Regions from separate parts of the Undibacterium sp. TC4M20W genome, predicted to be linked through region 3. Evidence: predicted binding sites of a transcription regulator. Region 3 holds the regulator's gene; each other region holds the start of a gene.

The links. The regulator sigma-54, encoded in region 3, starts transcription at its own class of promoters, with help from an activator protein. The targets are predictions, from matches to a motif close to TGGCANGNAANCTGCTTT.
Region 1: the regulator sigma-54 is predicted to act here: its motif matches at 6,440-6,457, upstream of ACO0LL_RS04615 (urease subunit gamma).
Region 2: the regulator sigma-54 is predicted to act here: its motif matches at 4,150-4,167, upstream of ACO0LL_RS02215 (TorF family putative porin).

Annotation. Positions count from the first base shown of each region.
Region 1 covers NZ_JBMPPI010000003.1:27,617-37,735, reverse strand. The annotation lists gene ACO0LL_RS04655 (NAD(P)/FAD-dependent oxidoreductase) at 1-243, opposite strand, end outside; gene ACO0LL_RS04650 (dihydrodipicolinate synthase family protein) at 282-1,178, opposite strand; gene ACO0LL_RS04645 (HupE/UreJ family protein) at 1,505-2,107, opposite strand; gene ureG (urease accessory protein UreG) at 2,134-2,778, opposite strand; gene ACO0LL_RS04635 (urease accessory protein UreF) at 2,803-3,483, opposite strand; gene ureE (urease accessory protein UreE) at 3,486-4,004, opposite strand; gene ureC (urease subunit alpha) at 4,008-5,705, opposite strand; gene ACO0LL_RS04620 (urease subunit beta) at 5,702-6,007, opposite strand; gene ACO0LL_RS04615 (urease subunit gamma) at 6,017-6,319, opposite strand; gene ACO0LL_RS04610 (RNA polymerase sigma factor) at 6,609-7,211, shown strand; gene ACO0LL_RS04605 (hypothetical protein) at 7,208-7,717, shown strand; gene ACO0LL_RS04600 (hypothetical protein) at 7,803-9,056, shown strand; gene ACO0LL_RS04595 (threonine ammonia-lyase) at 9,475-10,119, shown strand, end outside.
Region 2 covers NZ_JBMPPI010000001.1:462,070-472,188, reverse strand. The annotation lists gene ACO0LL_RS02240 (HigA family addiction module antitoxin) at 1-1,084, shown strand, start outside; gene ACO0LL_RS02235 (hypothetical protein) at 1,096-1,581, shown strand; gene ACO0LL_RS02230 (DUF2188 domain-containing protein) at 1,690-1,923, shown strand; partial or broken gene ACO0LL_RS02225 (YifB family Mg chelatase-like AAA ATPase) at 2,644-3,603, opposite strand; gene ACO0LL_RS02220 (accessory factor UbiK family protein) at 3,630-3,872, opposite strand; gene ACO0LL_RS02215 (TorF family putative porin) at 4,332-5,090, shown strand; gene ACO0LL_RS02210 (P-II family nitrogen regulator) at 5,105-5,443, shown strand; gene ACO0LL_RS02205 (ammonium transporter) at 5,464-7,056, shown strand; gene ACO0LL_RS02200 (tetratricopeptide repeat protein) at 7,348-8,628, opposite strand; gene ACO0LL_RS02195 (hypothetical protein) at 8,822-9,460, opposite strand; gene ACO0LL_RS02190 (DUF2288 domain-containing protein) at 9,550-9,849, opposite strand; gene ACO0LL_RS02185 (bifunctional diguanylate cyclase/phosphodiesterase) at 10,052-10,119, shown strand, end outside.
Region 3 covers NZ_JBMPPI010000001.1:21,504-31,622, forward strand. The annotation lists gene ACO0LL_RS00095 (monovalent cation:proton antiporter-2 (CPA2) family protein) at 1-814, opposite strand, end outside; gene ACO0LL_RS00100 (KpsF/GutQ family sugar-phosphate isomerase) at 928-1,968, shown strand; gene ACO0LL_RS00105 (KdsC family phosphatase) at 1,968-2,501, shown strand; gene lptC (LPS export ABC transporter periplasmic protein LptC) at 2,498-3,142, shown strand; gene ACO0LL_RS00115 (LptA/OstA family protein) at 3,163-3,726, shown strand; gene lptB (LPS export ABC transporter ATP-binding protein) at 3,728-4,483, shown strand; gene ACO0LL_RS00125 (RNA polymerase factor sigma-54) at 4,495-5,985, shown strand; gene hpf (ribosome hibernation-promoting factor, HPF/YfiA family) at 6,093-6,440, shown strand; gene ACO0LL_RS00135 (enoyl-CoA hydratase/isomerase family protein) at 7,066-8,160, shown strand; gene ACO0LL_RS00140 (ABC transporter ATP-binding protein) at 8,742-9,470, opposite strand; gene ACO0LL_RS00145 (ABC transporter permease subunit) at 9,481-10,119, opposite strand, start outside.

The DNA of each region.
Region 1 (10,119 bases), on a different contig from region 3:
GACTTCACCGGCACCTGGAAATTCAGTGAAGAAGTCTTTCCACATACGCAAAGACAGCAGGCACAAGTCCAGCTCTTGCTCAGTTTCGTCCAAAGCGACCAGGTGTCCCATACCTACTGCAGTTACTCCACAGCCAGGGGATGCCGCATCAATCAAACTGACCTGATAGCCTTCTTCCTGCATTTTCAAGGCACAGGTGGTGCCGACTATGCCGGCACCAATGACACATACTGTCGTTTTCATTGATATGTTTCCTGTGCCATCACATCAACTTAAAAATATCAGTTAAATGTTGGCAAAACCGGACGATTGGCGAGAGAAGCGCTGACCACTTGCTCTACACGGGTACGCAGAGCACCTTCCAGTGGCAGACGCGGTGCACGCACGCGGTCATTGGAATCAATGGCTAATGCTTCTACCAGTTTGATGTTTTGTACCAGGTAAGTAGAGACATCCAGGTCCAGCAAAGGACGGAACCAGCGGTAGATATCCAGCGCTTCGTTATAGCGGCCAGCCTTGATGAGGCGGTAAATGGCGACTGTTTCATGCGGGAAAGCCACAACCAGACCAGCTACCCAGCCAGTGGCACCAGCAGTCAATGCCTCAAAAGCCAGGTTATCTACGCCAGTGAACAAGTCATAACGACTACCCAGACGATTGATGATTTCTGTAGTGCGACGGATATCATCAGAAGATTCTTTTACTGCCACAAAACGTGCGTCATCAGCCAGCTCTTCCAGCATGTCTGTTGTCACATCAACGCGATAAGCCAGGCGATTAGAATAAATCATGACAGGCAAATCACCGGCAGCGGCAATGCTGCGCAGGGTTGCTACGGTTTCACGGTGATTAGTGTGATAGATGGTGCTAGGCACAACCATCAAGCCATCGGCACCAGCTTTGGCGGCTTTTTCAGCCAGGGCACAGGCATCACGTGTTGCTGCCTCGGCGACGGTCAAAATGGCAGGCTTGTTGCCTGCCACTTCTTTCGTCAATTTCAGCACATCAATACGCTCGGCATGGGATAACAAAGGGCCTTCGCCCAGAGAACCGCAAGCGATCAGACCATCACAACCGGCATCCATCAAATAACGGAAACAGCGCTCCATTTCCTTGAAGTCCAGCGTATCGTCCTGGTTGAATTTTGTTGTAACTGCGGGAATGACGCCTTGCCACATGATATTTGCCTTGTCTCCGGATAAAACCGGTCAATTTTTGAAAATCAATCAAAGAACCTGATGCTGACAAATCGCGAAGAAATCGATCACAGTAAATATAAGCTATTTGCAAACTTATTTCACGCGCTGCCAGATTCGAACATGACAAAGTGTAAGCCCGCAAAGAGGCCCAGTCTTGATGTTTGTATGCATTTTGAAAGACGAAATCGGCACAGTCGATTATTACTGCGCGACAAGGGTAAGCCGGGACCAGCAAGGTGCAGCAGGCAAGGAGAAACTACCTCTCCTTGCCTGGCAGATGAAATTTAATTAACTACTATTGGGTATCAAGCAAGTGCTGAAAGGAAAAAAGCACCTACCAAAGTAATCATCACTCCTGCATACCGTGGCAATGTACTGGTCAGCATCTTTTGAGCCGCATTGCTGGCAAACCAGCCAGCGGCATGAATAAGTACCGTCGCCAGCACAAAACCGGCACCATACAACACGGCAGATTCATACACTGGCATTTCCTGCCCATGTGCATAGCCATGCGCCATGGCAAATACAGATACCAAAGCCACTCCTGCACTAACAGGCAACCTGACTGCAAAACTGATCAACAAACCAAGAACAAGCACTGAAGTTGCAATACTGTGTTCTACACCAGGCAAAGCTATGCCAGCAAGAGCTAATGCCCCGCCAACGACCATCATCAAGGGGAAACTGGCTGGTATCAACCAGGCACGCCCATGTTTTTGTTGCGCCGCCCAGATACCTATTGCCAGCATGGCCAGCAAATGGTCGAACCCGGTAAATGGATGGAGAAAACCATCCTGCAGGGCATTCATGGAATGCAGCACACTGTCATGCGCCATAGCTGGCAATGAAATCATGGCACTGTCCAAGGCTGCGACCACATACAGGCAACGCAATTTATTAAGTTTCATATTTAACTCCAAATCCAGATTGAAAATTAGTTTTTAACTTCGTCCAGCATGCCTTGCTGACGAATGAAGCTGACCACTGCCTCCAGCCCATCACCGGTACGCAGATTGGTAAATACAAAGGGGCGTTCGCCACGCATGCGCTTGGCGTCTTGTGCCATGATGTCGAGATTGGCACCTACATGTGGTGCCAGGTCGGTTTTATTGATGATCAGCAGATCAGAGCGGGTAATGCCTGGCCCGCCCTTGCGCGGGATTTTTTCGCCACCGGCTACATCGATGACATAGATGGTCAGGTCTGAGAGTTCAGGGCTGAAGGTGGCTGCCAAATTGTCACCGCCAGATTCCACCAGGATCAAATCAAGGTCAGGAAAATCTGCGCTCATGCGGGCTATGGCTTCCAGGTTGATGGAGGCATCTTCACGTATGGCGGTGTGCGGGCAACCGCCTGTTTCCACACCCATCAAACGCTCGGCAGGCAAGGCATCTGCACGCAGCAGGATTTCCATGTCTTCCTTGGTGTAGATGTCATTGGTGATAACGGCCATTTCATAATGATCTCGCATGCTTTTGCATAGCATTTCACAGAGTGCAGTTTTACCGGAGCCGACCGGGCCGCCTATGCCTACGCGTAAGGGATTTGGTTCTGGTGAGCTTAAATTCTGGGTGTTCATTTTTTCTTTTCCTGTTTTTAATTTTTATGACCGGTACAAGCGGCTGTACTGCACTTCATGCTGCATGGACAGCAAAGACAAACCTGGGGCCCAGTTCGATAATTGATTATCTTCCAGCTCTTGCGCCAGCCTTGCAGCTTTTTCCAATTCTGGCCGTAGCGACAGCAATAAGCGTTGTCCTGACACCTGACCAAGGGGAATGGATTTCACCCCTACCAGCACCTGATTCTCTGCCCATGAGAACAACATGCCAAGCAAAACCGATTCTGGCGGCACCTGCAAGGCAACTGCTGCGGCTGCCATGGCCGTTGGCAAAGGCAATTCATGCTGTGCCAGCAATATCGCCAGTAGCTCAGCATCGGCAATCTTCAGGTCGCTCACCAGTTTGCCCAGCGAGTAACCCATCTGTATGCTCTCTGCCCTAAACTCTGCCGTATCCCTGGCGGCAATGAACAAACTGGTCCAGTGCGATACGGCGGCCAAATCCCTGCCCACAAAAGCCTGCAACAAGCGCCACAGTACCGGTGCTTCAAAGCGGGCCACCACTTCATGCAGGCAATTGATGATCCATTCCCTGGCTGTGGCTTCGTTGCGTACCAGGCCCTTTTCTATAGCCGCTTCCATCCCTTGCGAATAGCTATAGGCACCGATGGGCAAAGATGGGCTGGCCAGTTGCAAGAGGTGAAGTAAGGCCGCAGATTGCATGCTCAAGCCTTGTTGTCTGAAGGACGGTGTATGCGCTGGCGCAAAGGTATCGGTGCCAAGGGATTATGCGGATGCCCATCATCGCCACCATGATGATGTCCACCACCATATGCTCCAGATTCCGGCTCAAAACTGGCCTGCTCTTCAGTGACGACTGCGCCCAGACCTTGTAGCATTTCCTTTAGCACCGGGTCTTTGCGTATGCGCAAAAAACCGTCGCCGACCTGCGCCTGGGTATGCCGGTTACCCAAATGAAAAGCACAGCGCAATAAATTGAAGGCAGTATCACATTCCACTTTATAAGTAGGTTCAGCAGCGGCAATGACTTCAATCACGCGGCCATCATTACCCAGCATCAGATCGCCATGGCGCATGACTGTACCGCGCACGGTGAACACGGCCACATCTTCACCACTAGCCAGAGTAGCGCGCAAACGGCTTTTTTCGCGCAACTCATACGGCAAAACCAGTTGCCCGGCGATGCTGTCGGCAGTCTCTATCTTTGTTTGTAATGTCAGCATTGTTTAAAATAAGAAATAACGTTGGGCCATGGGCAGGATTTTTGCCGGTTCACATACCAGCAATTCGCCATTGGCACGGACTTCATAGGTTTCGGAATCGACTTCCATTTTCGGCGTCAGGCTATTGTGTATCATGTCCTTCTTGCGAACATGGCGCGTATTCTTGACAGCAATCAGGGTCTTGTTAAGCTTCAGTTGTTCTGCCAGCCCAGCATCCAACCCCGCTTGCGAGACAAAGGTGAACGACTTTTTCAATCCCCCGCCAAAGGCACCAAACATCATGCGGTAATGCACAGGTTGTGGTGTTGGTATCGATGCATTCGGGTCACCCATCTGGGCAGCGGCGATCATGCCACCCTTGATGATCATCGATGGTTTCACGCCAAAGAAAGCGGGCTTCCACAAGACGATGTCGGCAATCTTGCCCACTTCCAGTGAGCCTACTGCATGGGCAATGCCATGGGTCAGCGCCGGGTTGATCGTATATTTGGCGATATAGCGTTTGACACGGAAGTTATCGTGACGCGCATTATCTTCTGCCAGCGAACCACGCTGTTGCTTCATCTTGTCTGCCGTTTGCCAGGTACGCATGATGACCTCTCCAACACGGCCCATGGCCTGGGAATCGGAAGACATCATCGAGATGGCACCGATATCATGCAAAATATCTTCAGCCGCTATAGTTTCGCGCCGTATGCGTGATTCAGCAAAGGCAATGTCTTCTGCAATTGCCGGATCCAGGTGGTGACAGACCATGAGCATGTCGAGATGCTCATCCAGGGTATTGACGGTGTATGGGCGGGTAGGATTGGTGGATGATGGCAGTACATTCGCCTCACCCACCGCAGCAATAATATCCGGCGCATGGCCACCGCCCGCACCTTCGGTATGGAAGGTGTGGATAGTCCTATCCTTGAATGCCGCCAGGGTGTGCTCCAGAAAGCCGCCTTCGTTCAGCGTGTCACTGTGGATGGCAACCTGCACATCCATATTGTCAGCCACGGTCAGGCAATTATCGATGGCTTGTGGCGTCGTGCCCCAGTCTTCATGCAACTTCAAACCTATGGCGCCTGCCCTGATCTGCTCTTCCAGCGGTAAAGGCAGGCTGACATTGCCCTTACCCAGAAAACCCAGGTTCATGGGAAACGCATCTGCCGCCATCAGCATGGAATGCATATGCCAGGGGCCAGGCGTACAGGTGGTTGCTGCCGTGCCAGTTGCCGGGCCCGTACCACCACCCAACATGGTAGTGACGCCACTCATCAACGCTTCTTCTATCTGCTGCGGGCAAATGAAATGGATGTGTGAATCGATGCCACCAGCGGTCACGATCTTGCCTTCACCGGCAATGATCTCGGTTGCGCCACCAATTGCCATATCAACGCCAGACTGTATGTCTGGGTTACCCGCCTTGCCTATGCAGGCAATCAAGCCATTTTTTATGCCGATGTCGGCCTTGACGATACCCCAGTGATCAATGATGACAGCATTGGTGATGACGGTATCCATGACTTCAGCATGTGGCCTTTGCGACTGGCCCATGCCATCGCGTATCACCTTGCCACCACCAAACTTCACCTCTTCGCCATAGATGGCAAAGTCTTTCTCGATTTCTATGAATAGATTGGTATCTGCCAGACGGATGCGGTCACCCGTGGTTGGTCCAAACATTTCAGCATAAGCATGACGTGAAATTTTCATAGCGCCCCCATGACTTTACCGCTAAAGCCATAGACTTTTCTGTCACCCGCCAAAGCCACCAGCTCTATGCTGCGCTGCTGCCCCGGCTCAAAGCGGATGGCCGTGCCAGCGGCAATATTGAGGCGCATGCCATAGGCAAGTTGCCGTTCAAATTGCAGGGCAGGATTGGTTTCATAAAAATGGAAATGTGAGCCCACCTGTATCGGCCTGTCGCCACTATTTGCCACAGTAATGCTGACAACGGCACGGCCTACATTCAGTTCTATGTCCCCATCCTCTATCAGGGTTTCGCCTGGTATCATGGTTTTCTCCTAAGGAATGGGGTGATGAACGGTAACCAGCTTGCTACCGTCCGGAAAAGTCGCTTCGACCTGGATATCAGGAATCATTTCCGGCACGCCTTCCATGACATCGGCACGACTGAGAATTTGCGTACCTTCCGACATCAGTTCAGCCACCGTGCGGCCATCACGCGCACCTTCCATGATGGCGGCGGTGATCAGGGCGACTGCTTCCGGGTAATTCAGCTTCAGGCCACGCGCTTTGCGTCTCTCTGCCAGCAAGGCAGCAGTAAATATCAGCAACTTATCTTTTTCTCTGGGTGTCAGATCCATATCTTCTTTCGCTTATTGTCTGTGCTATCACCAAACTTATTATTTATCGCCCTTTGCAAAATAACAAGCAAGTCCACATAGGTGACAGACCAACGCTCTAAAAACATTATAAAAAGCAACACAGCAAGTTTCGAACCAAGGGCAAATAGCCTGGATTACCGGAATGCGCACCAAAAAAAGGCGTAAATTCACCAAGTTAGTGCATTTCAAATAAACGCAGATAGCGCGAAAATAATTGGAACTTTCAAAGCCTCTCAAGGTAATACCTTAAAACAACCTACAAATAAACGTGGATAACCAAGAGACAGATTCCAGCTTGCTGACACAAATGCGCGACGGTGATGTTGCCGCATTTCAACGCCTGTACCAACGCCATCAGGGACCCATCTATCGCTATGCCCTGATGCGTTGTGGCCAGGCAGCGCTGGCAGCTGACGTAGTTCAGGATGTTTTCATGGGTTTGCTGAGCAAGTCTTACCGTTATGACGCAGGCCTGGGCAGTTTGCAAAATTTTCTGTTTGGCATAGCAAGGAATTTATTGTTGAAACAGGATCAGGCAGAACGCCGCCACCAACCCTTGCCTGAATTTGGCGAAGAAGATGGAGAAGAAGTTTTGATGAGTGAAACGACAGAACCGGCGGACGTCATCTTCCATCAGCAAATGACTGAACATGTGCGGCAGGCAGTCTCGGTGCTGCGCCCTCACTACCGTGATGTGATTATTTTGTATGAATTGCAGGAACTGTCATATGCAGAGATAGCCGTGATTTGCGACATAGATATAGGGACAGTGCGTTCACGCCTGTCACGGGCGAGGGCCGCGATATTGCAATACAGCGAAAGACTGGGCTGGCGACCCGACGCAACAGCAAAAACTGGAACACAGAGATGAAAGACCATATGAATACCCCACAGGACGCCAGCAATGCAGATGCCTTGCTGGATCAGCAGTTCGGCCTTTTGCGCAAAGATTTGCAGGAGCTGAATACGCCCGCGGCTATAAAGCAGACTCTATTGCAAGCATTCGCCAAGCAACAGGTCAAGGATAAAAAACAGGCCCGCAGCAAACGCTTGCGCCCGTGGATGGCAGGTTTGCTGACGCTGAGTGGCAGCTTTGGTCTGGTCATGCTGACGGTCATATTCTCGGCATCGCAGCATCAATTAACGCCGGACAGCAGCGCAGTTTCAAACTCGGAACTGCCTCCCTTTGTCGCCCTGGTGCCGATGGAACGTCTGGAAGAAGGTACACCGCACATGATGGAAACTGAAGTGCCAGCTGCGTGGCTGGCCAGTTTGGGCATGCCTGTTAGTCCAGAAATTGCTGGGGAAACGGTGCGGGCACAGATGCTGGTGGATGAGGAAGGCTCACCTTTGGCCATGCGCCTGCTCAAAAATTAATGTGCATCTGATTAAGCAAAATTTTTAATTTCGACATTGTTTTTTTATTTCAACTACCTTTCACCATGAATAAGAGGGAAACATCATGACTATCAAACTTCCAATATTGGTCCTTTTGAGTTATTCATGGACTGTGGTACAAGCAAATGTCATCAACGACAGTCCGGCACCAGTTGCGCCAGAAGAAAAACAAACACGCCTGCAACTTGAAGTCCATCGCGTTACTCCGCTTGCCCCCATGCCACCTGCTCCACCGATGCCACCTTTAGCACCTATGCCTCCAATGCCTCCAATGCCTCCAATGCCTCCAATTCCTGTCATGCCAACCATGCCGGCAGTTGTAGCATTGGCCGACTTACCCGAGGCTGGCACCATTAACAAAACTATCTCAGATGCAATGAGTGCAGCAAGAAATGCTAGCGATGCCATGAACGCTGTTTTCTCAGGCATGCAGGACATGCATATCTCCAACACGATTAAAAATGCGGCATACAGCGCAGAAATCATTACCGAAAAAACACAGACTTTAGCTGACGGCAATCAGATCAGCAATAAAACTTCCAGTTCGGTCTATAGAGACAACGCTGGCCGCACTCGCTATGAAGTACGCGACAGCAAAGGGAACTTATCGCAAATTCTCATCACTGATCCGGTGGAGAACTCACGGTACATCGTCATCCCTGAAAGAAAGACCGTCACCAAAGTGATGCTGGCCAAAACACCAGACGGGAAAGTCATCGCCCCAAAAGAGAAACAGGAAGGAAATACAGGCCGGATTTATCTACAAACGAATGATGATGAAATCATTATCAAGACATTGAAAAAGAAAACTGATGATAAATCTGAAGGCAACAAAGAAGCACGAGAAGAAATCAAGGTCATTAATGCAAAATCTGCCAGCTATGTACCAGGACCTCATACTGCTTACATTAGTGCAACCGACAATCTGATTAACATCATAAAAACCTCGCCCCTCCCGACTGCGTTCATGGACACTCGCTGGAGTAACAAAACAAGCACTAAAGATATGGGCACAAAAGAATTCGATGGCGTTCGTGCAGAAGGGAAAATGCGTTCTTATCAAATCCCTGCCGGAGAGATCGGCAATAAAAATCCGATTACTGTCAGTTCTGAAGCCTGGTACTCCCCCGACTTGCAATTAACCGTTCTTATCAAGCAAAGTGATCCTCGCACCGGTGAATGGAGCTATCGTCTGAACAACCTGAAACGTACGGAGCCAGCCGCCAATCTGTTTACTGTTCCGGAAGGATACACCGTAAGAAACGTCAACCTGGCACAAAAAATCGTTATTGAAAAACGCGAAGAAAAGAAACCCTGATCCCTCTGGCCAGCCGGGCCGTTTTGCAGGGCTTGTGAGTGGACAGGGCCAGGATTCCCGACCTGCCCTGCCACTCTTTTTTAAAGTTGCTTGCCAATATTACCGGGATTGGTTATAGTTTTTCCATGCACGCAATTCCCCATCCCCTGCTGAGCAAGAACTTATGCGCAATTAATGCCGCATCTGCTGTCGTGCGCACGATTGCGCTGCCTGCTGCTTCCATCTGCGACATTTCCATTATTCGAATTATTCCGGGTCGTTAAGCTACGGCGTATGCCGGTGCCTGGCGGCCCTTCAGCTCATCCTATTTTGATGTCTTGAGCGCTATTGCTGTCGCTTATTATTGTCACTTATTGTTGTGACCATCGCGCTCACGCCTTCTCCGATTTTTTCTGCTGATTTCTATTCTGGAGTTTTTATGTCCCATGTCGCCACAGACAGGCCTTTGCACGCCCCTGCGTCCTTATCATCCGCCTTATTGAGGCCAGGTTTTCCTTATCCTTCGCTGGCAGATATCCGCAAGACTGCTGCCAGTTTATCCCAACAGGTTTTGCATACCCCTGTCTGGCACTGGCAAACCGGGTCTGCCCTGGACAAGCTGGAGCCTGATACTGAAGTCTGGCTAAAGCTGGAGTTATTCCAAAAAACCGGGACTTTCAAATTGCGTGGGGCGTTGAATTGCATATCTGCGCTGGATGCAGATGCGCGTGAGCGTGGCGTGGTCGCTGTCAGCGCAGGCAATCATGCGATGGCGGTTGCCTATGCAGCCAAGCTGGCGGGCGTGTCTTGCAAAGTGGTGTTGCCACGGCATGCCAGCCCTACCCGCATCAAGGCTTGTCGGCAGGATGGTGCAGAAGTAATACTGGAAGCGGACATGCATAAGGCTTTCGCGCTCGGACAGCGTATTATGGAAGAAGAGCAGCGCACCATGATCCATCCTTATGATGGACCGTTGACTGCACTTGGCACTGCAACAGTGGGGCTGGAACTGATGCAGCAGGTGGTGCAACTCGATGCTGTGATCGTGCCTATCGGTGGTGGCGGTCTATGTGGCGGCATTGCT
Region 2 (10,119 bases), 440 kb from region 3:
AGGCGAATTTCTGCGTGAAGAGCTAGAAGCCCGAGAATGGAGCCAGCAGGAGCTGGCCGATATCTTGGGGCGGCCGCCAAGACTCGTCAGCGAACTTATATCCGGAAAACGTGCCGTTACCCCTGAAACTGCGCGGGGCTTAGCCGATGCTTTTGGTACTTCTGCGGAATATTGGATGGGTTTGGAAAGCCAGTATCAATTGTCCAAAGTAAAACCTACCGATAATCAAGTAGCAAGGAAAGCTCGCTTGTACGGAAAGTTTCCAGTACGAGAAATGTTTCGCCGCGGATGGGTTCAAGCTAGTGAAAGCATAGAGGTACTTGAGCAACGCTTCTGTGAGTTTTTCGGCATAAATGGAATGGATGATCAACCAGTCCTTAACCATTATGCAAAGAAAACTGACGTGACTATGGATGTTAATTCATTGCAGTTGGCATGGCTTTTCCGAGTTCAAAGTATGGCGACTCAGCAAGTAGTTCCATCGTACTCACGTCAAAAATTGGTAGACGCTGTTGAAAAACTTAAGACGCTTCTTCTTGCCCCAGAGGAGACTCGGCATGCTCCAAGAATTCTGGCGGAGGCGGGGATACGCCTAGTTCTCGTCGAATCGATATCTGGATCCAGAATCGACGGCGCCTGCTTTTGGTTAAATAGCGATAAACCAGTCATAGGAATGACCTTGCGGTATGACCGGATCGATAATTTCTGGTTTGTACTTCGTCACGAGATTGAGCATGTGCTCCAAGAGGATGGTCGAACTGATGGCGAACTTATAATCGATAGTGACGTAGGTGCCGAGACTGAAGCACTATCAGAGTGCGAGATGCGAGCTAATTCAGCAGGGGCAGATTTTTGTGTGCCAACTGCCCAATTAGAAAATTTTGTGGAACGCGTTCAACCATATTTTTCTGAGCAAAAAGTGCTTGCCTTTGCACAGCGGCTCAATATCCATCCAGGAATAGTAGTAGGGCAGTTGCAACGCAGGTTAAATCGACATGATTTTCTTCGCAAATATCAAGTCAAGATTCGTACACATGTTCTCCCATCGGCTGACACCGACGGATGGGGATCATTCTCTGAATAATAGGAGGTCAAATGTCAGCTTATGCAAATCAAGTAAGAGATTATCTAGAACGCTATCAGAATGAATTTGGTGATGACGGATTGTTTGATCCTCATGCTGTAGCGGAGTGGGCATACCAGAACGGTTTGCACAAGCCAAACATCAAGACTGTTATCGATGCGATTGCGAGTGATATTTCTCAAGTTTGTCGGGAGGAATACCGTACTGGTGAAGATGGACAACGTTATAGGGCAAAGCACGCTGCACGCACTAAGCAAGGGAACAAGACAAAGACACTATGGGCGGATCTCGACGACGTGCGTGCACCTCGGGAACATTTTGTGCGCTCCTTTTCTCAGCGTCGGCAGCAGATCGTAGGCGACTGCTTTCAATTGAAAACAGATGTAGATGTCTACAATACTAAAGACCCTTTGCAGCCATCCATTCAGATTCCTTTGGATTTCACATATGACGTAGAAGAGCTTCAGCTTCCATTTAAAGGAAAAAAGGCTGCCTGACTGGCTCGGCACGGTTCCTATCTCAAAGGTGTACAACGATTATTTAGGTGGTGTCTTCATTGTTAACAAATGCGCAGACTTCCTGCGGGACTTTACGGAGAACTAATCATGAAAAAGAAAGACGTGCACGTTGTTCCCCACGGCGATGGCTGGGCTACAAAAACCGAGGGCGCATCACGTGCTGGTGTTAAAACCAATACACAGAAAGAAGCAATTGACCGCGCCGTAGTCAAAGCAAAACGGGATCATGTAGAGGTAGTGATCCACCGAAGGGATGGCAAGATTCGAGATAGCGATAGCTATGGCCATGATCCCAAAAGCAGTAAAGATAAAAAGTACTAATCGATAATAGCCGAACTAGAGAATTCATGTGCTGTAAGTGCATGTAGCTGCCACCAATGTGCAAATACATGCTGGTCGATTTAGTCACTATTCCCTGTCCTATCATTTTAAGAAATCGGGGTTTTGAAGGATTTGTATAAATCCTGACGAACTCACTTCCGCGTGCGGAATTACCTGCGATAGTGCTTGCCGGGAGACTATTGGCACACTTGGTGTCGTCGAGCTTGACTCCTCACGGATCAGCCCAATAACGTAGTACCGATTATGCGTATGGTGTCCACCTTTAAGTGGAATTTCTTCGTCGTGAGCCAAACGACATAACCGCGCACCCTGTAACACCTGTATAGCTGTACTGATAACATAAATCTTAGTTCACCAAAAATATGTAATTATCAAAACCTATCTTACATCTAGACATTGATGATCTTTTTTTGAACAAGTTAGCGACGCGTTAAATAAGCAATATATCTTTTCACTACATATGCTCCCAGGATTTACCAGGCAGTTTGCGGAGCAGACTATTTGGTGAAGTATGTGCTCAAACTAGATAGCATCGCTGAGCGAGCGCTAACTATAGTGAGGGCGTTAAGTCGAATTATGCAGATAGATCTCGTAAGATCTCGTAAGATCTCGTAATACTAGTTGTACAACTGATTTAACTCTCAGCATAGACTAAAAGCGAATAATTTATAGCTATAGAGTGTCGATGGTTCTATGACTGACTCTACGATTTATTTTGGTTATGTCAAGTGTATCAAGGAAGAGCACACCCCTGTGAGCCAGAGAAATCTCTCCTGGCCTTGGTGTTCCACCTCCACCAACTAATGCTACGGCAGATGCTGTGTGATGGGGTGCCCTATACGGTCTCGCCTTCCATTTTTCTATGGAAAAACCGGAAGTCAGGGACTGCACTGCCGCTGATTCCAGTGCTTCCTGATCGGTCATGGTCGGCAAAATGCCGGGGAAGCGGGCGGCCAGCATGGATTTGCCGGTGCCTGGTGGACCCATCAACAAGACTGAATGCGATCCTGCGGCTGCTACTTCCAGTGCGCGTTTGGCCTGTAACTGGCCTTTTACCTCTGCAAAGTCAGCATATTTGGGGCGACTGGGTCTGGAGGCTGGACGGTGACGTGCCAGTCTTTGCTCACCATCGACCCCAGCGAAGTGAGCGCATACCTGTAGTAGTGAATCTGCAGGGTAAATCGCAGCATCGCTGACCAGCGCCGCTTCATCCGCGTTCGCGCGTGGCAAGATGAAGGCCGGTTCCTGTGCCGAGTGTTGCTGGCTTTTGCATATCGCAAACGTCATCGCCAGTGCGCCGCGTATCGGCCGTAGTTCACCTGATAATGATAGCTCACCGGCAAATTCATATTGTTCCAGCGCATCTCCAGGGATTTGCCCGGATGCGGCCAGAATACCCAGCGCGATAGGCAAATCAAAGCGGCCAGATTCCTTCGGCAAATCAGCCGGTGCCAAATTCACTGTGATGCGCTTGTTCGGGAACTCAAAGCGGGCATTTTGCAGGGCGGCCCTGACCCTGTCCTTGGATTCCTTGACTTCGGTTTCGGGCAGGCCAACGATAGTGAAGGCGGGCAGGCCATTGGCTAGATGCACTTCCACAGTCACCTGTGGTGCATCCATGCCATTCAGGGCGCGGCTTTTGAGTACGGCTAATGACATGCGGTCTGCGGTTTAGTTGTCTTTTTTTAGTCGGCTTTTTGTGGTGCTTCGAGTGCGGCAACCCTTGCTTCCAGGGCTTCGAGCTTGGCGCGGGTCTTGGCCAGGACTTGTGCCTGGATATCAAATTCTTCGCGCGTCACCAGATCCAGCTTGGAAAAGCCCTGGCTCATCATGGCCTTGACATTCTTTTCTATGTCCTTGGCTGGCGAGTTTTCGATTGCCTGGCTGATCTTGGCGTGCATGTCATTAAAGAAATTTTGCTTGTCCATTTTTATCCTCTGCCTTGTAACTGCACATTTTTGGTGCGAATTATGCGTTGCCACTTTTTTGTGCGGATTTATTATTGCCCGCAATTGGTGCGCAAAGCTGTTTTTTGCTTATAAGTTTACCTATAGGGCAATGATAGCGCATCTTGCCCGCGCTGCTACTGGTATTGCAGCGCAATATAAAAAACCAGCGCGACCCAGTGTTTATCTGGCTGTATGCATATTAATACACTCTGGGCCCTGCACTGTGTTGCCGTTTTATTGATGAGATAGCCATGGTTGGCACGACTCCTGCTAACAGGTAAGGGAAATAAGAATTTAAGAGTTTGACCGATGCAAGCAGTGGGGGCGCAAGTGGTGGTGAGTATTAATGCTTGTCCGTGCCTGTCCTCGCTATGAGCTGAAAACAGATTCTGTCCCGGGTTCAATCTAATCAAATCTTAATCAATAGGGGGAAGCGCAATGAAAAAACTAGTAATCGCCGCTGCTGTAGCCACATCATTCTTTGGTGGTTTTGCCCATGCAGAAGATGCCAAGCCTGAAGCCAAGCCAGATAATGAAGTCAGCTTCAACATTGGCGTCGTCAGCGAATACCGCTATCGTGCGATTGCGCAATCACGCCTTGACCCTGCGTTGCAGGGTGGCGCTGATTATGTGAATAACCCCAGCGGCTTTTATGCTGGTACATGGTTATCTACGATTAAATGGACCAAGGATGCCGGTGGTAGTGGCGATATCGAATGGGATTTGTATGCCGGTAAAAAAGGCGAGATCACCAAGGATGTTTCTTATGACGTCGGCGTGCTGACTTATATCTACCCATCCAATGGCCTGAACAAGGTTGCCGGTTTTGCTGATGCCAACACCACCGAGATTTACGGCCAGTTAGGCATGGGGCCAGCCTATATCAAGTATTCACACTCCGTCACCAATCTGTTCGGTTTTATCGATAGCAAGAACAGTGGCTACCTGGATATCGGCGCAAACATTGAGCTGCCTGAAGGTTACACGCTGGCCCTGCATGCTGGCCATCAGACCATCAAGAACAATGGTGCCTATTCTTATTCCGATTGGAAAATTGGTGTGAATAAAGAGTTTTTTGGTGTGAATTTTGGTATTGCAGCGCTGGGCACGAATGCAGAGAAAAAACTGTATGTCACGCCAGCAGGCAAATTCACAGGCAAAACGACACTGGTATTGTCTGCAGTTAAAACATTCTAATATTCGAGGCGAGCATGAAACTGATTACTGCAATTATCAAGCCTTTTAAACTCGATGAAGTCCGCGAAGCGTTGTCCACCATTGGTGTACAGGGCATTACCGTGACTGAGGTGAAAGGCTTTGGCCGTCAGAAAGGTCACACTGAACTGTACCGTGGTGCAGAGTATGTGGTCGACTTCCTGCCCAAGACAAAAATTGAAGCGGCTGTAGATGACGCGATTGTTGAGCGCGCCATTGAAGCAATAGAAACCGCAGCCCGCACTGGCAAGATTGGTGACGGCAAGATTTTTGTCTATGACTTGCAACAAGTTGTGCGTATTCGTACCGGTGAAACCGGCAACGACGCACTCTGATAGCTAACCAGGGAGTTCACATGAAAAAACTGTTGAAGAACATGCTGGCGGGGGCTGCTTTGCTGGTCACTGTCGGTTTCACCTCTGTCGCATCGGCGCAAGATGCGTCAGCTAAAGCTGAACCTGCGGCAGCTTCTGCTGCCTCGGTTACTGCGTCGGCCAGCGCTTCTGCACCTGCAGCGGCACCCGTCCCGGCCCCGGCTTCCACTGCTGTTGTGGCGCCTGCTTCTGCCCCGGCAGCCGCGGCTGACCCTGCGGCAGCCAGTGCTGCCGCACCTGCACCAACGCCAAATAAAGGCGACACTGCCTGGATGATGGTTGCCACCCTGCTGGTTATTTTGATGACCATACCTGGCCTGGCACTTTTCTACGGCGGCCTGGTCCGTTCCAAGAACATGTTGTCCGTCCTGATGCAGGTCTTCATGATCTTCGCCGTGATTATTGTTCTGTGGTGTATCTATGGTTATTCACTGGCATTTACTGAAGGTGGCAGGTTCATCGGTTCGTTTGACCGTCTGTTCCTGAAAGGTATCTGGGATCCGGCCAAGGCAACATTTGCTACGGCAGCGACATTCAGCAAAGGCGTGGTGATTCCTGAGTTTGCTTATGTAGCCTTCCAGGCGACCTTTGCAGCGATCACTTGCGGCCTGATCATCGGTGCTTTTGCAGAACGCGCAAAATTCACTGCTGTACTGTTGTTCGTCGTCTTGTGGTTCACGTTCAGCTACCTGCCTATTGCTCACATGGTCTGGTTCTGGACTGGCCCTGACGCGATCAAGGATGCAGCTACTGCGGCAACTGAATTGGCCAAAGGCGGCTTCTTGCAACAAAAAACCGCGCTGGACTTCGCTGGTGGTACGGTTGTGCATATCAATGCCGCAGTCGCTGGCCTCGTCGGTGCTTACCTGATAGGCAAACGTGTAGGCTATGGTAAAGAATCCATGGCGCCTCATTCCCTGACAATGACGATGATAGGCGCGTCGCTGTTGTGGGTGGGCTGGTTTGGTTTCAATGCCGGTTCCGCGCTGGAAGCGGGCGATGTCGCAGCACTGGCTTTCATCAATACTTTGCTGGCAACGGCTGCAGCAACAGTGTCATGGGTGTTTGGTGAATGGATGTCCAAAGGCAAACCTTCCATGCTGGGTGGCGCATCCGGTGCGGTAGCCGGACTGGTAGCGATTACGCCAGCTTGCGGTTTCGTCGGCCCTATGGGTGCCCTGATCATTGGTCTGCTGGCAGGTATTGTTTGCCTGTGGGGTGTCAATGGCCTCAAGCGTTTGCTGGGTGCAGATGATTCCCTCGACGTCTTCGGTGTGCATGGCGTGGGCGGTATTCTGGGTGCCTTGCTGACCGGTGTGTTTGCTGCACCATCCCTTGGCGGCCAGGGCATATTTGACTATATCACCAATAAAATGTCGGCTGATCCTTATGATATTTTTGGTCAGGTCATGACACAGGCGACTGCAGTTGGCACGACCATCATCTGGTCAGGCGTCGTGTCCTTCGTGGCTTACAAACTGGTTGATCTGGTAGTTGGCCTGCGTGTACCAGAAGATGAAGAACGTGAAGGTCTGGACATCACCAGCCATGGTGAGTCTGCCTACCACTCTTGATGCGGTTGTTGATCTGAATCGCGTTCTGAGTAACAAGTTTTGCCCAGCCTGTATCTGATGCTTCGATCAGGCTGGGGCAGCAAAGAGTATCCAAAGGTGTACCGTCAGTACCGTAATCAGAGCTTGCGGTCCTGAATTTGACAGGCTGTTTTGCATTGCGCAAAACAGCCTTTTTTTATCTGGTGGCGAGCCTATATCTGAACATCTGCACAAGCACGGGTAAAAAAATACGCCACCCGCAGGTGGCGTATTTCTTAAAACGGTTTGTAATCTGAGAAGATATCCGTCAGCTTATTTTGCTTCAGGAGCAAATTTATTGGCAGGTACCAGCAGCCACAAACGTGCAAAGTCAGCAGAGCCATCACGGCCTTGTACCGACTTCAGTGTTTCAACAGCCTTGTCGCGTTTGCCTGCTCTCAGGTAAGCCATACCCAGATGCAGTTTTGCTTCATCTGGAGACTTCAAGCCACCTTTGGCGATACCTTGTTCCATCAATCCCAGGCCTTTGTCGTACTGGCCGTTAATGACGTAGTTGTAACCAATATTGACCATGCCGATACCGGTCTTGGCATTTTTGGCAGCGGCTTCACCAGCATCGAGGCTCTTGATATCGTCAGCGGCTTGCTTGTTGACGCGGTCGCGCAATTGCTTGTGCTTGGTCGCTTCCTTGCCGGTGCCCAGCACGTTGGCTGCGTAGCCTGCTTCAATCGCGGTTTTGGCTTCTGCTGGCAAACCTGCCAGCAAGGCCAACTCTGCCATATCAACAAAATCCGTGGCATCTTCTAATTTGCCGTTCAGGAATTGGAGACGATAGTAGTCGAGCAGCAAGCGGTCAGAAAAACCAGGTTTTTTCATAACGCGGTAAATCAGGTCTGTCCAGAATTCTGGTGTTGGGTACAGCGCAACCAGGCGTTCCAGCGCAACGGCATAGTTATCCCATTCCTTGAGCTGTTGGTAAGCAAGAGCCAGCAACTTGAGGTTGTCAGAACTGGTATTGCGTTTGGCGTTTTCATCGAATGCTATTTGGGTATTCAAGACTTTGACGACATTGGCAAAGTCGTTTTCCAGATAATAGGAACGGGCGATCAGATAGATCATGACTTCATTGCCTGGTGCTTTCACCAGGAAGCGATTACCCCATACCCTGGAATCAGCATATTTCTTTTCACCAAACAGAGTACTTGCCATGGCTTCCATCAAACGCTGTTTTTCTGGATCTTTCAGAAAATCAGTCGAAATCATATATTCGAAGGAGCTTGCCATCAGCGCAGAGTCATTGATACTGGATGCAACCACGGCGCGCAAACGGTTAATGGTAAACAGCTCGAAAGGCGTTTTCTTTTCCAGAGAGGCATCCATGGCATTAATTTTTTCCAATGCCTGAGGATATTGCTTGGCGGTCAGCAAGTCCTGGATTTCATTAAGTGGCTTGGCCATTTCCTGGCGTACTGTCTGCTGTTTCGCAGGATCAGCCGCTTCTTGTGCCTGAACGGCATTCACAGTCACGGGAGAGAAGCCAGAACCAAGTGCTGCCAGCATCATGGCGGCGAACAGGTAAGAAGTTTTTTTCATGAATGATCCAGATAAAAAATGAAAATTATTGCAATAATGCAAAAACACCACGCAACAATCAATCAAAACACATCAATAATACAAATGACAACAGGCGTAGTACCGGCCTTCATCGCTGCTTATGCCCTGGCCGTTCCATGCAAGCCCGTTTCACAGTACGGAATCCGGCATTATAGCCGAGCTCTTGCCAGCATTACCATTTGCAGCCTGTGTCCACAACGGCGCTCACTGCCAGCGGGATGACAGCCAGTATGCCTATGCCCGAATATGCCTTCAGGCATTCTTTCTTTTCTGCCCGTCTGGTGCCTTCGCCTAGCCGCTTTTCCAGACTGTCGCCGCGCCTGTGGCTGGCCTGTATCTGTTCAATTTCTGTGGGCTTCATGGCCATGGCTGACTTGCGCACAGACTCCAGGTTCAGGCCCAGGCCAATCGGGCTTTCGGGGCTGATGCTTGTCTGAGATGAGGGATGGCTGACGGTGTCCGGTACTATTTCTGCTGCTGTTTGGTCAGGTTGCACCAATGATCTTGCGGGTTTGCTGGCAGTAAGGGGCCTGTTGGTTTCCTTCCTGGCTGGCTTTTCAGGTTTGGCAGGCTGCTCCACAGGCTGGCTTGCCTTTGGGGTGACAGGCTTGGGGGCTATCGTCAATAATTGCAGATACTGCATCAAGGGATGGTTCTCACCCGCCCTTGTAGTGGCGTGTTGATGACGCAGTAGTTGCCAGAAAAGCAGGTGGGCAAGAACGACCAGCAAGACGGTCATTGCCGGAAAACCAGGTTTGCTGATCCCATGATTTGCTGTTGAATGTGTAGTTGCCAGAGAAAATTGCATCATGCCTTTCCCAAACTGCCGTTACGGTATCTCGACTCAGACAGCCCCTGCTTGTTAAAAGTTCATGCCGACGCGCAATCCCACCGGCAGTGTCATTTTTGCCTTTCCTGCACCAGTATCCAGGGCTTGACGACCACGGTCCAGTGCTGGGCATCCCGCTCCAGCCATGCCTGGGCCTGCTCATCGCTGACCTTGCCTATCTGGCCATGCTCAAGCAGGGCAGAGATCACAGCTGCATGGTCTTCTGCCATATGCATGGCAACTTCGACCAGGTCCAGACCTGGCTGGACAACCAGCACCGTGCCACTGGCAAAATGACGTAATAGTTCACTCCAGGGGTAAGCTGCAGTTTCGAGATTGATCTTGCTACGTAAAATATCGGTATTGGACATGAAATTTAATTAAAATATATTGAACTGGGGCGGCAAACGCGAGACCACATCCATAATTCTATGCAAATCCTGAAATAAAGCGGAAGAAATAAGTGGCAAGGGCTATTTTCTTGTTAAAGTCGCCATGAGCATGACTTATCAACAGATAGAAAATTGCAGACAGAAATGAGTTCCAGGGAATGAATACACTCAAAGAGACTTTATGACGCTGAGACGCCAACTCCTTCTTGCCATATCCATCATCTTTTTTGCCGTGTTTCTTGGATTGCA
Region 3 (10,119 bases):
GCTTGATGTCTTCTTCCACCTGATGGCGGTATTCGGTTTCTGAAATCAGCATGCCGGCGACAAAGGCACCCAGCGCCATCGACAAACCGGCTTTCTCGGTCAGCCAGGCAGCGCCCAGGGTAATGAACAAGAGATTCAACATGAACAACTCTTGCGAGCGCCGCTTGACCACGATGTGAAACCAGGCGCGCATGAGTTTTTGCCCCACCACCAGCAGCAAGACCAGCACCACCACCGCCTTGCCACTCGCCAGCGCCAGGGTTTTACCAAGATCAGGGGATTTTGATGCCAGCGCAGGCACGAGGATCAGCAGCGGCACCACGGCCAGATCCTGGAACAGCAGCACGCTGATAATCTGCCTGCCATGCAGGCTTTCCAGCTCCAGCCTTTCCGTCAGCATTTTCGAGACGATGGCGGTTGAGGACATCGCCAATGCGCCGCCAAGGGCGAATGAGGCTTCCCAACTGATCTGGAACATGCCTGGTAAAAAGCGGCTGGCTACCCAGCCAAATACCATGCTGGTCAGTATAGTGACCAGTACCTGCGCCATCCCGAGGCCAAATACCGCCTTGCGCATGGCCATGAGTTTGGACAGCGAGAACTCCAGTCCTATCGAAAACATCAGGAAGACCACGCCAAATTCGGCCAGTTCATGGGTCACGGCACTGTCTTCTGCCATGCCAAAACCGTGCGGGCCTATGAAGATGCCAACCACCAGATAACCCAGCATAGGCGGTAGTTGCAGCATACGGAATGCGACCACGCCCAATACGGCAGCAGCCAGCAATAAAAGTGTGGTGTCCAGTCCTGTCATGTCGCCTATTATTGCCGATTTATCGCCTTGCTATCCTGCTTTTGGGCAAACATAATTCATTACGTTACAACTGGCAAAGTTTTTGCTTTGAGGATTTCGTTTATACTTCTGGCATGAATGAACTGAATGCACCTTTAACTTTTAAACAACAAGCACCGACAGACCCGGCTGTCGCAGCGCAACGCGCCCTGAAACTGGCTCGCGAGACCCTGCAAATCGAGGCTGACGCCCTGCTTGCCCTGCAAAAACGCCTGGGCAATGGCGATGCTGCCGGATTCGCACAGGCAGTCAGCATGTTGTTGGCATGCCACGGTAGGGTCGTGGTTTCTGGCATAGGCAAGTCTGGTCATATTGCGCGCAAGATTGCGTCGACCTTTGCCTCCACCGGCACCCCATCGTTTTTTGTCCATCCGGCTGAGGCTGCCCATGGGGACCTGGGCATGGTGACACCGCAGGATGTGTTTATCGCCATCTCTTATTCTGGCGAAGCATCTGAGTTGATGTCTATCCTGCCTATCATCAAGCGTCTGGGTGTAAAACTGATTGCCATGACCGGCAACCCGGAATCCAGTCTGGGCAAACTGGCTGATATTCATTTGAACCTGCATGTAGACAAAGAAGCCTGCCCGCTGAACCTGGCACCAACGGCCAGCACCACGGTCACGCTGGCACTCGGTGATGCGCTGGCGGTGGCGGTGCTGGATGCACGCGGTTTTCGCGAAGAAGACTTTGCCCGCTCGCACCCTGGCGGATCACTCGGTCGCCGTCTGCTGACGCACGTCAGGGATGTCATGCGCACCAATGGAGACATCCCGCAGGTGGGGCCAGAAACCAGCCTGAAAACTGCGCTGCTGGAAATTACCAAAAAAGGCATGGCGATGACCGCCGTGGTGGATGAACATCAAACGGTATTGGGCATCTTCACCGATGGTGACTTGCGCCGTCTGATGGATGGCACGCGTGATTTCACCCAGTTGCGCATTGCCGATGTCATGAACCACGCTCCGCGCCGCATACGCCCGGAACAATTGGCTGTCGAAGCCGTCGAAGTCATGGAAACTTACCGCATCAACCAGTTGCTGGTCGCTGACGACAGCGGCAAGCTGGTGGGTGCCTTGCATATCCATGACCTGACCAGGGCCAAGGTGATCTGATGAATAATCCTGTAGATTCTGTAGAAAGAGCCAGCAAAGTCCGGCTCATGATTTTTGATGTCGATGGCATACTGACCGACGGCAGCCTGTACTTTGGGCCAGACGGCGAAATGATGAAATGCTTTAATGTGCTGGATGGCCAGGGTATCAAACTCTTGCAGCAGGCTGGCATTATCACGGCCATCATCAGCGCACGGCAATCGGCCATCGTCAGCAAGCGTGCTGCTGATCTTGGCATCAGCCATGTCAGCCAGGGTATCCATGACAAGAAGAGTGCATTTCTTGACCTGCTGGCGAAGCTGGATATCCCTGTGGAACACTGCGGCTTTATCGGTGACGACGTGATTGATTTACCGATACTGACCAGGGTTGGCTTTGCAGCCAGCGTACCGAATGCCCATGCTGAAGTACAACAACGTGTTCAGTACATCACCAGGGTCAGTGGCGGCCAGGGTGCTGCGCGCGAAGTCTGCGACTTCATCCTGCGTGCCCAGGGCAAATATGAACAGGCTTTACAAGCATATCTGACATGAAACCCCAAATGACCATAGACCGCTTCCGCATCTGGCTGGCCGTGATCCTGCTGGGCGTGATCACCATGGGCACGATCTGGGTCATGGAAGTCATACGCCGCCATGCCGATGATGAGCAAAACCGCACTTCCGCCAGATCAGCGCCTGATTACTATGTCGAGAAATTCAATTTCATCCGGCTGTCAAACAATGGCAAGGCCAATTACCATATCACTGGTGACAGCCTGGTGCATTTGCCACGGACCGACAATATAGAAATCAAGCATCCGCAGATCAACAGCTTTGACAAGGACAGGCCACCGCTGCACCTGCGTGCTGAACTCGCCGTTGTATCGCAAAAATCATCGCTGACCACGCCCAAGCGTGAGCATGACATGGTTCACCTGTATGACAATGTCAGCATGGAAAGGCCCGAGGGCCTGAGTTCACAATTCGTGCGTGTGGAGTCTGATTATCTTTTGCTCCTGCCGGATGACGATATCGTTAAAACCGACAAACCGGTTTCAATTACGACCGGCAAACTGCATTCAACTGCAACTGGCATGATTGCCAATAATTCAACCCAAGGCCTGGAATTGCTGAGCAAGGTTTACATTCAACTCAAGAAACGTGAACCAGCTCCCAAAACCGGGAATAAATAAGCAAGAAAGCGAATATGCACATGATCAAAACATCATTTAGCGTCACACGCTTGATCAGCCTGGCCTGCCTGGGCCTGGCCTGTGTTTCTGCAAATGCAGAAAAAGCCGACAGTAATAAAGAAACCATCATCAAAGCCGGTTATGGCATCAGTGATGGCAAAGCCAGCGTCAGCAGATTATCCAAGGGCGTGTCTCTGGTGCGCGGCACCCTGACCGTCACTTCTGAGAGTGCTGTCGTGACCGAAGCCCCGAATGGCGATCAGTTTGTTGTTCTGACAGGTGGCAGTGGCCGCAAAGTCACCTTCCGCCAGAAGCGCGATGGTGGCCCTGATCTGTGGGTAGATGGAGAAGCTGACCGTGCTGAATACAACCAGAGTACAGAAATCGTCAAATTCATTTCCAAGGCCAAGGTACGCTACCTCGAAGGCAAACGCGTCACCCAGGAACAGGAAGGTGAGTACCTGTCTTATGACAGCAAGAATGATGTTTTTGTTGGCACGAATTCGACCAGTGGCCAGCATGTAGATGGCTCAGGCAATATCACCATCACCTTGCAACCAAAACCAGAAAAACAGGCTAAATAAGATGACTGCACAGTCAAGCAGCACCTTGCTTGTCAAGGGCTTGCAAAAGCGCTATGGCGCGCGCCAGGTCGTGCGCGATGTCTCACTGCTATTGAAAAGCGGTGAGGTGGTGGGTTTGCTGGGGCCGAATGGCGCAGGCAAGACCACCTCGTTTTACATGATCGTTGGCCTGGTACCTTCAGATGCTGGAGATATCACGATTGATGACGTGAATATTTCGCAACTACCTATCCATGAACGTGCCGTACTGGGTTTGTCTTACCTGCCACAGGAAGCTTCGGTATTTCGCAAGCTGACAGTAGAAGACAATATCCGCGCCGTACTCGAATTGCAAAAAGACAGCGAAGGCAAATATCTCGGTGCCAAGAAAATTGAGCAAAGGCTCAATGCCCTGCTGGCAGATTTGCAGATAGAAAAAATACGTGAAAGCCAGGCCCTGTCACTGTCAGGCGGTGAACGCCGCCGCGTCGAAATTGCCCGCGCACTGGCGACCAACCCACGCTTTGTCTTGCTGGATGAGCCCTTTGCCGGTGTTGATCCTATCGCCGTCATCGAAATTCAACGCATTGTGCGCTTCCTCAAGGAACGCGGCATAGGCGTGCTGATTACCGATCATAATGTACGCGAAACCCTGGGCATCTGCGATCACGCCTATATCATCAACCAGGGCGCGGTACTTGCCAGCGGCAAGCCTGACGACATCATACAAAATGAATCTGTACGTCGCGTTTATCTCGGAGAACACTTCCGGATGTGACGGGAATCATCATGAAACAAAGCCTGCAACTACGTACCTCACAACATCTGGCCTTAACGCCGCAATTGCAGCAATCAATACGATTATTGCAGTTATCCACTTTGGAATTGCATCAGGAGCTGGAGACGCTGCTGACTGATAACCCCATGCTGGAACGTGTCGATGATCCCCTCGATCACGCCGTACGCCTGCTGGCTGACGGTGCCATCAATACCAGCAGTACTTCTGCAGATGCTGGCATGGAAGCACCGGCAGCAAGAGAAGACAGTGACAGGTCAGCAGAACCGGCTGCCGCTGATGCAGAAACCGTCATCAGCAATGACAGCACCACTTCCAGCGAAGAAGACTGGGGCTTTGATGATGTACAGCATGGCAGCAAATCTGGCGATGATGAAGATGGCCGCCCGCAGCTCGGTGCAGCCCATATCACCCTGCGTGAGCACTTGCAGGAACAGATGCGTCTTAACCTGCGCGAACCGCGTGACCGTGCCCTGGTCGAGTTGATGATCGATGCGATCGACAATAACGGTTACCTGACCGAAACATTAGATGAAATACATGCCAGTTTGCCACTGGAACTGTGCGTAGAACCAGAAGAGCTGGCGTTTGCGCTGAACATGTTGCAAAGCTTTGACCCGGCTGGTGTCGGTGCGCGCAGCCCGTCTGAATGTCTGGCCTTGCAAATCAGGCGTCTGCCAAAAGTTGCTTTCGTCACACGCAGGCTGGCATTGCAAATTGTTGAAACGCAACTGGCTTTATTTGCCCAAAGAGATTTCACCAAACTCAAGAAAATCTTCGATTGCGATGATGAAGATTTGCGCGATGCACAAACTATCATCCGCCTGTGCAAACCACGACCTGGCCTGGCCTTTGCTGCCGATGAATCGGACTATGTCGTACCCGATGTGATCGTCAGAAAATCCGGCAACGGCTGGCAAGTCATGTTGAATCAGGATGTCATGCCCAGGCTGCGGGTAAGCAGCATGTATGCCAACATCATGAAGCAAAACCGTGGCGAGGCTGGCATGGGCGCGCAATTGCAGGAAGCCCGCTGGCTGATCAAGAATATGCGGCAACGTTTTGAGACTATATTGCGCGTTGCACAAGCCATAGTCGAAAGGCAACGCAATTTTTTCACCCACGGTGCTGTTGCAATGCGCCCCCTTGTTTTGCGCGAAATTGCTGATACACTAGGATTACACGAGAGCACTATCTCGCGTGTAACAACCCAAAAATACATGTTGACCCCACATGGCATGTTTGAGTTGAAGTACTTTTTCGGCAGCCATGTCGCGACGGAAACAGGGGGTGAAGCATCTTCCACCGCGATACGTGCACTCATCAAGCAGTTGATAGGAGCAGAAGACCAGAAAAGCCCACTCTCTGATAGCAAAATTGCAGACATGCTGGGTGAACAGGGCATGGTAATTGCCCGACGGACAGTTGCCAAATACCGTGAAGCCCTCAAAATCCCCCCAGTCAGTTTGCGTAAATCTTTGTAAGCAGTCCTTGTAATCACGGTTTGAATTGCTATATATGATTTAGCTCAAGGCAAATAAATGCTGAGAGCGTATCGTTATAGCAAGCAACATCACTATAGGAGCACAGTATGAATCTCACCATCAGTGGACATCACGTCGAAGTAACTCCTGCAATTCGTGAATATGTACATACCAAACTAGAACGTATCAGGCGGCATTTCGACCAGGTCATTGATATCGCCGTCATCCTGACGGTGGACAAGCTCCGGGAAAAGGAAAAACGACACAAAGCCGACATCAATTTGCATATCAGCGGTAAAGATATTCACGTTGAAAGCCTGGCGCATGATCTGTATGCAGCAATCGATGCACTGGTAGATAAACTTGATCGCCAGGTCATCAAGCATAAAGATAAAATGCAAGACCATCAGCACGACGCCATCAAGCACATACCTGATCCGGCATCGGCTTCATAAGACCCCAGTCCTTACCTGAACAGGGTTACGGACATCCAAAACAAGGACGCTAAAAGGCGTCCTTTTTGTTGGGTTAATGGTTTTGAGGTTAACAATTTACATCAATCATTAACTGAATTGCCTTGCGACAATCCGTACACATGTTAACGTCATTCCAGCGTGCTTTTAGCTGGAATCCAGTGGCTTTCGTGGTATGCCGCAACGCTTGTTACATACCGCACCTTTATGAAAACGTTTGCCCTTCGTGGACACAAGCCGGGTCTCGGCCCGGCAGCCGAAATACTTTCTTTGCGTCGCCAAAGTAAGTATTCAAAGAAAGGCGACCCAGGCGTAGCCGCCCCTTCGGGGTACCCGTTTGTGCAGTACAAAAAATGGGAAGATCCGAAACTCGCTCCGCTCAGACAGCGGCTCTTCTTAATCCATTTTCTGTACTGCACAAACGGCGGCTACACATGGGAACTGCAGAAAATCAAAAACAACTGCAACCCCAAAGTCAAACCCGACAGCAACGGCAACGATCATGCCGCCCTTACTCTATTTCCTCATAAACATATACACCCCGTGACGCCCAAGCCCGACAAAGTTAAAATGGCAGCTTCATCCCTTACCTGCATAGTCAACCACCATGAGCGAATTTGTACTTACCTCCGTCAAGAACAATATAGGCTACATCACCCTAGACAGACCCAAAGCATTGAACTCGCTGTCACTCGATATGGTAAGAGCGCTGACGACGACCTTGCTGACCTGGCAGGATGATCAGAGTGTGCGCGCGGTGTTTATTCAAAGCAGCAGCAAAAAGGCATTTTGCGCGGGTGGAGATATTCGTTTTTTCTATGACGTGGGCACGGCCACACCCAAAGGTGATTCTGCCCTGCTGGAAGATTTTTTCACTGAAGAATATGCCTTAAATCATTTAATCCATTTCTACCCGAAACCCTATATCGCGCTGATGAATGGCGTGGTCATGGGCGGTGGCATGGGTATCGCGCAGGCAGGTGAAGATTGCCGTTTGCGCATCGTCACCGAGCGTACCAAGATGGCGATGCCGGAAGTGAATATCGGCCTGTTCCCTGACGTAGGCGGTGGTTATTTCCTGTCGCGCACTGAGGGGGAAATTGGTACTTACCTGGGACTGACTGGCGAAATCATCACCGCTGCCGACGCCATCTATGCAGGTCTGGCGGATGTCTATATACCTACTGCAGAAATACCTGCACTGATGAATTTGCTCATTGAAAGCACAGCCACAGACCTGCGCCTGGCGATACGCGATTTCGCTGCAGCTTTTGCAGACCAGGCGAAACCGGATACCAGCAAACTGGCAACTCAACATGCGGCCATCAATGACATCTTCGCGGGCAATAATGTTACTGCCATCTGTGAAAAACTACAGCAAAACAACAGCGAATTCGCTCAGCAAACACTGGCCACCATGCAAAAACGTTCGCCATTGCTGATGTCAGTCACGCTGGAACAACTACGCCGCAGCAAAGACATGACAGTGTCAGCCTGCCTGCGTATGGAAAGAAATATGGTACGCCATTGCTTCAAGCATGGTGAAGTGCTGGAAGGTGTGCGCGCCCTGGTGGTAGACAAAGACAATGCGCCACGCTGGTCACCTGCCACATTGGCTGAAGTGACAGCAGAACAAGTCACAGGATTCTTTGCAGAAGCCTGGCCTGCTCATGCGCATCCTTTGCGGTATTTAGAAGGGTAATTGCAAGAATGACCGATCAAAGCTTTGATCAATCGTAGCTCACGAAATTTGCACGAAGGTCGCGATGACGTTGTTTTTGATTTTCCGCAGTTCCCATGTGAAGCCGCCGTTTGTGCTGTACAGAAAATGGATTAAGAAGAGCCGCTGTCTGAGCGGAGCGAGTTTCGGATCTTCCCATTTTTTGTACTGCACAAACGGGACCCCCTTTAGGGGCGGCTACGCCTGGGTCGCCTTCTTTGGCTTACTTTTCTTGGCGAGACAAGAAAAGTGAGTAGCTGTCGGGCTACCCCCGACCGGCAATCATAAATTACATGTGCAGGTATTTAAAATCAGAAATGTAAAACAACAAAAATCTGAAATTAATATACTCAAAAGCATACAACGAACGCCGCTGGAGCGCCAGCCCGGTAGATTCCTGCCAAAAAGCACGCAGGAATGACGTCAATAAAATTGTGCTGGCATTGAAGACAACGCAGCTTGTATGTACCTTAATCCCTTAAATACATTGCGACAGAAAAATAAGAAATGGGGAGCTTGCTCCCCATTTCCATAATTGCATTTATAAAGGCCTTGAAACAGATTTAATGCTGCGCACCACCACCCAGATAAGCCGCCTTCACCGCCGGATCATTCTGCAAACTGGCCGCCGGACCATGTACCGATATCCGACCATTTTCCAGCACATAACCATAATCAGCCACGGCTAAAGCAGCCGCTGCAAACTGCTCCACCAGCAGCATGGTGGTGCCCTGCTCTTTCAGACGTACGATGATGCGAAAGACTTCATCGACCAATATCGGTGCCAGGCCCATGGAGGGTTCATCCAGCAAGACCACGTCAGGATTGAGCATGACTGCTCTCGCCATCGCCAGCATTTGCTGCTCACCGCCAGACAAGGTGCCAGCGAGCTGATTCTTGCGTTCTTTTAAACGCGGGAACAATTCCATGGCTTTTTGCAGATCGCTTTCTATGTCGCCACGCGGGCGGCTGCGGGTGAAACGCGGGAAGGCACCGAGCAAGAGATTGTCTGTCACCGACATGGTGGCAAACACACGCCGCCCTTCTGGTGAATGTGCGAGACCTGCCCTGGCGATCTTGTGTGAGTCGAGGCCAGTGACATCTTTACCGGCCAGTGTCACTGTACCTTCTTTGGGTTTCAACATGCCGGAGATAGCGCGCATGGTGGTGGTCTTGCCGGCGCCGTTGGAACCTATCAGTGTGACGACTTTACCCTTAGGCACTTCCATGGAAATACCATGCAAGACTTCAACCTTGCCATAGGCTGCATGCAGATTTGAAATAGTTAACATTGCATTCTCCTCAGGCTGGGGTAACTTCAGCGGCATCAGCTACGCTGCCACCGAGATAGGCTTCTATCACTTTGGGGTCGGCCTGCACTGCTGCGGGTTTGCCCTCTGCAATTTTCTGACCAAAATCTAGCACAGTCACGGTATCGCAAATCGACATGACCACATCCATATGGTGCTCAATGAGGATGATAGTGATGCCATGTTCACGAATCTTGCGGATGATGGCGATCAGGTCCTTGATGTCGGGCGCTGTCAAACCAGCAGCAGGTTCATCGAGCAACAGCAGTTGTGGATTGAGACCCAGTGCGCGGCCAATTTCGAGCAGGCGTTGTTTGCCGTAAGGCAGATTGCGCGCCTCTTCATTGGCCAGGTCAGCCAGACCGACGAATTGCAGGATGCTGGCTGCACGTTCTCTTGCCAGCCTTTCCTCACGCAGATAGCGCGGAGTATGCAGCATGGCATCGCCGACATTACTACGGAAGGTACTGTGCAAGCCCACCAGGATGTTTTCTGTTGCCGTCATCTCCCCAAACAATTGCACGTTCTGGAAAGTACGCGCCACGCCACCTAAAGCAATTGCAGATGGCGTGCTGCCTGAGATGACTTTACCACCAAACTCCACCACACCATCGGTAGGCTGGTAGATGCC